2 regions of the Thioalkalivibrio sp. K90mix genome follow, and region 1 is predicted to be linked to the other one. Evidence: riboswitches for the same ligand, from Rfam matches in the RefSeq annotation. Region 1 holds a riboswitch; the other holds the start of a gene.

Region 1 (3,409 bases):
TTGTCGTCGTATCGTAACGAACCCTCCAAAGTATGCCGGCCTAGATCGGCTTGGAGAACCCCAAACCCACCAATGTTGTAGCGGCTGGTCTCCTCATATTCGTCCGTACCGAATCCCTCTCTTAGCCCAGGATCATCGACCTGAATACGGTCCTCACGGGCGTCAACGCCTGCCGTGAGGAACAGCTGATCCGACAGGACGATTTCGTTCAACCAGTCGATCGAATCACGCTTCGTGTCATAACGCGATGTGAATTCCCCATCCACATAGCGATCATTCTCATCACGTGCATGTGCAACACTCAGCTCAGTATCCCAACGGTTATTCACCGGGATGCGGAACCCCGCACGGAAGGCTGCATGGACAAAGTCGGTGTAGTCATCTCCCTCCGTACTGTCAAACTCTGACTCCCCTTCCGAGTACAGTACGTTGCCGAAAACCTCAATCCCATTGTCTAGTCGATGGGTCACCTTGGTCGCAAGCGAAGTGTTGTCGTAGCCGTCACGGTCATCGTCACCAACGTCATCCTGCACATTGATGCCGTCGGTCTCGAAATGGCTGAGCGAGAAGCTGTAGTTCGTGTTCTCGGTTCCGCCGGCCACTCCCACACCCGTTTCCCAGGTGTTGAAGCTGCCGCCCCCGACAAACGCGTTGACCCTTGGTGGCCCCTTCTGACCCTCGCGGGTAAAGACCTGCACCACGCCACCAATGGCGTCGGAGCCGTAGATGCTGGTCCGCGGTCCGCGCACCACTTCGACGCGCTCGATCTCCTCCGGTGGCAGGAACTGCCAGCTTGCGCCGCCACTGGTGGCCGACCCCATGCGCACGCCGTCGATCAGAAGCAGGGTGTGGTCGGAGCTTGTCCCGCGGGTGTAGACGGAAGTGGTCTTGCCGAAGGCGCTGTTCTGGGAGGTCTCGATCCCGGCGCGGCCCTCCAGCAGATCGGTGAACTGCTGGGGCTGCAGGCGTTCGATCTCTTCGCGGCCAATGACGGTAACCGAGGACAGGGTCTCGTCGACGGTCTGCGCGACACGCGCGGCCGTGACCTGAACCACATCGAGGGTGTGCGCTTCGGCATTGGAGTCTGGCGTGTCGGCCAGTAGCGGGGTCGTGGCCAGCAGGATGGCCGTGGAAAGTGCTGTGCGTTTCATGTCGTCCGTGTCTCCCGGCGAGCCGCCCGCACGCCGTTGATTCATCGGGATCACGCAGACGAGGGAAGATAGACACGAGGGGGACCCAGCACAGCCGCTATGCGACCAGGCCTGATCATCCGCCTCGCATGCCCGCCGCATGCCGCGCGATCATTCCCTGGCCGGTCTCCGGGCTGACGAGCGTTCCGGTGCGGCGCCTTCCCGAACGATTCCGTTCAGTGGCATGTGCCGCGACCATCAGAGGCCATCATGGCCTCTCGCTCGATCACCGTTGCGGGGGCAGCGTCGGATTCGTCCGCAGGCATCCAGATACCTTTGGCGGGCTCACCGAACTTCCCGTTTAACCCGCCGGCGAGACACGCCGACGGGCACCAGAAAACGCACGAAAGCCTACACCATTGGTCAAGAAATTACCAGACCCGGGAAACGCGCAACGTCAGGATCGCTGGGCCTCTGCCTGCACATAGCGCACACCGCGCTTGAGCAACCGGCCCCAGGACTTGTCCTGCAGCATGGCGTCGAACTCCGGCGAACGCTCGGCACGCAACGCCACCGGCGGCATCTGTGCGCCCTCGTCCACCGGGTGCGCGGCCAGCATCTCCAAGCGCTCCTGATTGGCACCATATTGCTGTACCAGGAAATCACGCATGGAGTCGGACAGGGGCAGGTGGTAGATGCGTGTCAGGCGCAGCGCCAGCCACTCCGCCATACGTCCGAGATCCTGGCGCACCATGCGCACCATGGCCGAGCCCAGGCCCGCCTTGGCATCCGCATTCATGCCGACGTACAGCCCCCCGAGATAGGCGGCCGGATTTGCATAGATCGCACGCTGGATACTCGGGTTGGTCAGGTCGACCAGAGGCTCGAGAATCAGTGCGAGCTGGATGCCGATGCGCTTGGCGGTGTCCGCATCCAGCAGGTGTCCGCCAAAGTAGAACAGGTCGCCCTCGCGCCGGATGCCGAGCTCGGACAGGTATTCACAAAACCGGTCGGCCAGGCGCAGTTTCTGGTCATCCGTCAGTTCGATCACCTCCTCGCTCACCCGAATACCGCGCGCACTGCGCTTGAACCAGCTTTGCTGCCCCTTCTTCTCGACCTCCCGGCGTCGCAGCGCCTCCCAGCGCTCGACCGCAGCGGTATAGCGACTCTGCGCCTGCATCAGCTGGTCCCGTGCCGCGCGCAGGTCCTCAACCTGACGCAGCGCCCGCCCAAGCAATCGGCCCTCCGGCGAGTTCACGGGCGGGCGGGCCTGCTCCAGCTTCGCGAGTGCATCCAGCACATCGCGCCCGAGGTCGAGGGTCGACGCACGCAGGACCTGCGGATCCAGCCCACTGGCCGGGCTTTGTGCCAGCAACATCGCCAGCGAACGCAGGCGGCTGACCACGCCCGCCTGCGCAACACGGAAACGGTTGCCCTGGTACTCGAGCCGGTCCAGCGCATGCCCCAGCCGCCAGCCACCCGACCACTCGAAACTCAACCGCCGGATCTGCCGCCCGTTGACCATCTCGAAGGCCAGCACAAACATGGCCTGCGCATCATCCAGTGTGCAGCGCGACAGGTCGTCCGAGTCCGCCGCGGAGAACAGGCGGTCCAGAAACTGATCGATCCGCCGGACGCCATCCTCGCGCGTCGGCGCGACGCCCTGCAGCCGGTCGCGCAGCGGGTCCGCCAGCTCGGAGGCATCGTGGTGCAGTTTTTCCAGCGCGGCCAGACGCGCATCCGCCGTGGCGTCCACCAAGTCCGCCACGCGCGAGCGCAGCCCCAGTCGGCGGTAGATCTCGATCTGCTCGGCCGCCGCCGCGAGGCTGGTATCGCCCGTCATTTCGCGCACCGCGACCGCGACGCCTTCCGGAGAGATATCCACCTCGTGCAGCAGCACCTCGGCGGCCTTGCGCCGTCGCATGTCCGGTGCCATCTCGGCCATCGCCAGATCGCGCGTCACGAACAGCAGATCCGGCAACAGGTCGATCGTATTACGCAGCTGATCGCGCGAGCGCTCCTGCCGCTTGCCCCGCGTGGCATCGGCAATGAATCGCGCCAGCAGGCCAATCACCCCGAACAGCAGCGTGTAGACCGCAAAGAAGATGAAATTCTGGGCCGGGGCGGCGTGACCAAAGCCCAGGAAGTAGCCCCCCTGCATTGCGAGGAAGGTCACCGGGCCGGCCGCCCACAACAGCTGCAGCATGTTCAGCGACCAGGGCACCTTGCGCGCAGTCGCCGCGACCTCGGTGATCCGGCTGCGTCCGGCGGCCTCGATC
Region 2 (3,409 bases), 710 kb from region 1:
CCGCCCGCCAGGCACGGGCGTGCTCGTTGTAGCTCGGCTCCAGTACCCCGACACGGGCAGGCCCCGCTCGCAGCCGGGGCAGCGCCTGAATCGCCGCCTGGGAACCGGCGACCGGCAGTAACGATGCAGCGCCGTAGTACGCCCGGGCGGCGGCCTCCAGCCCGTCCTCGTCCTCCGGGAGGCGCTGCCAGGCCTCGGCGGGCACCGGTCCGACGGGATAACCCTGCGGGTTGATCCCCGTGGACAGGTCCAGCCACTGCGCCTCGGGGATCCCGTAATGCGCCGCCGCCGCACGCACACCGCCCCCGTGGACCTGCTTCAGCGGCCCGCTCGCGGATTCGGTTGTGGCGTTAGACGAATACAAGAATCAGTACTCCTGTGGCGATGGCCACCAGCCAGATCGCCAGCGCGTGATCGACCAACCGCAGTGCGGCATCGATGGCACCCGGGCCCGGGGCGGCGCCGGCACCGAGGACCGGCCGATCCTCGGTACCCCCGGCATAGTGCGCCGGACCGCCCAGCGTCACCCCCAGCGCCCCTGCCCCGGCGGCCATCACCGGTCCCGCGTTCGGGCTCTTCCAGCGTCTGCCCTGGTCGCGCCAGCAGCGCAGCGCCGTCCGCGTCTGTCCGGCCAGCGCATAGGCCAGGCTGGTCAGGCGTGCCGGGACCCAGTTGAGGATATCGTCCAGCCGCGCCGCGACCCGCCCGAAGCGTGCATGGCGCGGCGTGCGGTAGCCCCACATCGCATCCAGCGTGTTCACCAGACGGTAGACCACGACACCCGCCGCACCCGCGACCAGGAACCAGAATACCGTCGCGAACACCGCGTCGTTGCCGTTCTCCAGCACCGACTCCGCCGTGGCCGCACGAACACCGGACGCGTCCAGCTCCGAAGTATCGCGGCTGACCAGCATGCCCACTGCCTGTCGGGCGCCAGGAAGGTCCCCGGCCTGCAGGGCATCAATCACGCGACGGGCGTGCTCCTCCAGCCCGCGCCCGCCGAGCGCCAGCCACAGCACGGCCAGCTCCACCAGCCAGCCGCCCGGGAGGCGGCTCAGCCACCAGGCCGCCAGCCCGAAGGGCACGACCAGCACCAGCACCCAGAAGCCGCCGCGCCAGACCGAATCCGCGTGGCCGAGCCGCTCCGCCCCGGCCGCCAGCATCCCGAATCCTGCCAGCGGATGGCCTCGCCGCGGGTCCCCCAGCAGCCGATCCAGTACCAGAGCGGCGACCAGCAGTGCGAAGGTGGTCATGCGCGGCGTCGAGCCGCGCGCGGCGCATCCGCACTCGAGTCCCGTTGTTGTTCCCAGCGATTCTCGAACACCAGCTCGTCCAGCGGCCGCCGCTGATCCCAGCCCTCGGTTTCCAGCATGGGCCGCTCGTAGAACGCATCCACATGGCCCAGGCAGAGGATCGCGATCGGCCAGGCCCCTTCCGGCATACCCAGTTCGCGCGCCAGCCAGTCCGGGTCGAACAGGGATACCCAGCCCATGCCCAGGCCTTCGGCCCGCGCCGCCAGCCACAGGTTCTGGATCGCACAGGCTGCGGAGCACAGATCCATCTCCGGCATCGTGCGCCGACCCAGCACGTAGCGCTCGCGCCCGTCGGTCAGGGCCACCACGAGCAGCTCGCCGGCATCGCGGATACCCTCGAGCTTCAGCCGGTGCACCTCCGCGGCTCGCTCGCCACAGGCCTCGGCCGTGCGCGACTGTTCGGCCGCCACATGGCCATGCAGCGCGTCGCGCAGCCGCAGGTCCGTCACCCGCAGAAAGCGCCAGGGCTGCATGTAGCCCACACTGGGCGCCTGATGTGCGGCCTCCAGTAGCCGCCGCAACGTATCGGCATCCACCGGGTCCGGGCGGAAATGGCGCATGTCCCGGCGCTCGCCGATCACGCGATACACCGCGGCACGCTCCGCCGAGGCGAACGCGTTCGGATTCTCTTCTGACTGGTTGGGAGTTGGGGCCGTCATGAGGTTCCGTCGAGGCGACGGCACGGCGAAGACACGAAGGAACAGGCATCAAGCCAGCACGCCTGCGCCCTCGACCGTTGCCCGCCGCACGGTCGCAGGATGAATCACCGCCAGGCCGGTCTCCGGGCTTGCGAGCGTCGGACGATGCCGATCGGCAGACGCCTTCCCAGGTGCAGGACCCAGTGGCCAGTCTGCTTCGCCGCTCGCTTACCGTTGCGGGGGCAGCGCCGGACTTGCACCGGCTTCCCGTTTCACCTGCGCACTGCAGGCACCTGGCGAAAGCGAGACATGATACGCGCTCGGGCCACCCGCGACCAATTTGGGCACCAAACCATCTGGCCCTTGCTGCTATGATGAAGCGCTTTCGCTACCCGTTCGGCGCCCCGAAATACGGTATTTTCTACATTACAAACAATACACAACCATCGGATTTTTAATGATTTTAATCGCCATAAAACGCCAGTTGACGCTCCTTGTCACGATACTCCTGTGCGCGGCACCGGCACTGGCCGAGCCGGTCACGGTGACCGACGACGACGATCGCGAGGTCACGCTCGACCGGCCCGCCGAACGCATCGTCAGCCTGGCCCCGCACATCACCGAAGTCCTCTTCGCCGTCGGTGCCGGAGACAAGCTGGTGGGCGTCACCCAGCACAGCGATTTTCCACCGGAGGCGGAGATGATCCCGCGAGTCGGCGGCTACAGCCGCATCGATCTGGAACGCGTGGTCGAAATGGACCCGGACCTGGTGGTCGCCTGGCGCAGTGGCAATTCCAGCTCGCAGATCGAGCGCCTGCGCGATCTGGGACTGAATGTCTATGTCTCGGAACCGCGCAGTTTCGAAGGGGTGGCCTCCAGCATGCGTCGCATGGCCCAGCTCGCGGGTACCGAGGAACACGGCGAAGAGGCGGTGCAGGCCTTTCTCGACGAGATCGAGACGCTACGGCTCGACTATGCCGACCGCGACCCGGTCCCGCTGTTCTACCAGGTCTGGGAGCAGCCCCTGATGACGGTCAACGACGAACACCTGATCAGCGAGGCCATCCGCCTGTGCGGGGGCGACAACGTGTTCGGCCACCTGGACCGCCTGGTACCGCGCATGGATCGCGAGGCCGTGATCGACGCCGACCCGGAGGTGATCATTGGCGGCGGCATGGGCGAGGACCGGCCGGACTGGGTGATTGCCTGGGAACAATGGGAGGACATGACCGCGGTGCAGCGCGACAACCTGTTCTTCATCCCGCCGTCGCTCCTCCAGCGTCACACTCCGCGGATTGCCGAAGGAACCCGGCTCATGTGCGAGGAACTCGAACGCGCCCGCCAGCGCCGGACGGACTGATCCTCCGTGACCCGCTCCTTCCTCCTCGCCACGGGGGTCCTGCTCCCGGCGTCACTGCTCGCGATCCTGGTCGCCCTGGCCTACGGCAGTGTCGCCAT

What was found. Region 1 has a riboswitch for cobalamin ahead of TK90_RS03975 (TonB-dependent receptor domain-containing protein). Riboswitches for the same ligand answer to the same signal wherever they lie in the genome.
Region 2: linked by a shared signal. The riboswitch ahead of bluB (5,6-dimethylbenzimidazole synthase) and the one ahead of TK90_RS03975 (TonB-dependent receptor domain-containing protein) in region 1 are both predicted to bind cobalamin.

The regions. Positions count from the first base shown of each region.
Region 1 covers NC_013889.1:842,005-845,413, reverse strand. The annotation lists gene TK90_RS03975 (TonB-dependent receptor domain-containing protein) at 1-1,151, opposite strand, end outside; cobalamin riboswitch at 1,293-1,542, opposite strand; gene TK90_RS03970 (hypothetical protein) at 1,588-3,409, opposite strand, start outside.
Region 2 covers NC_013889.1:1,550,954-1,554,362, forward strand. The annotation lists gene cobD (threonine-phosphate decarboxylase CobD) at 1-298, opposite strand, end outside; gene cbiB (adenosylcobinamide-phosphate synthase CbiB) at 351-1,253, opposite strand; gene bluB (5,6-dimethylbenzimidazole synthase) at 1,250-1,972, opposite strand; cobalamin riboswitch at 2,068-2,263, opposite strand; gene TK90_RS07335 (cobalamin-binding protein) at 2,409-3,311, shown strand; gene TK90_RS07340 (iron ABC transporter permease) at 3,318-3,409, shown strand, end outside.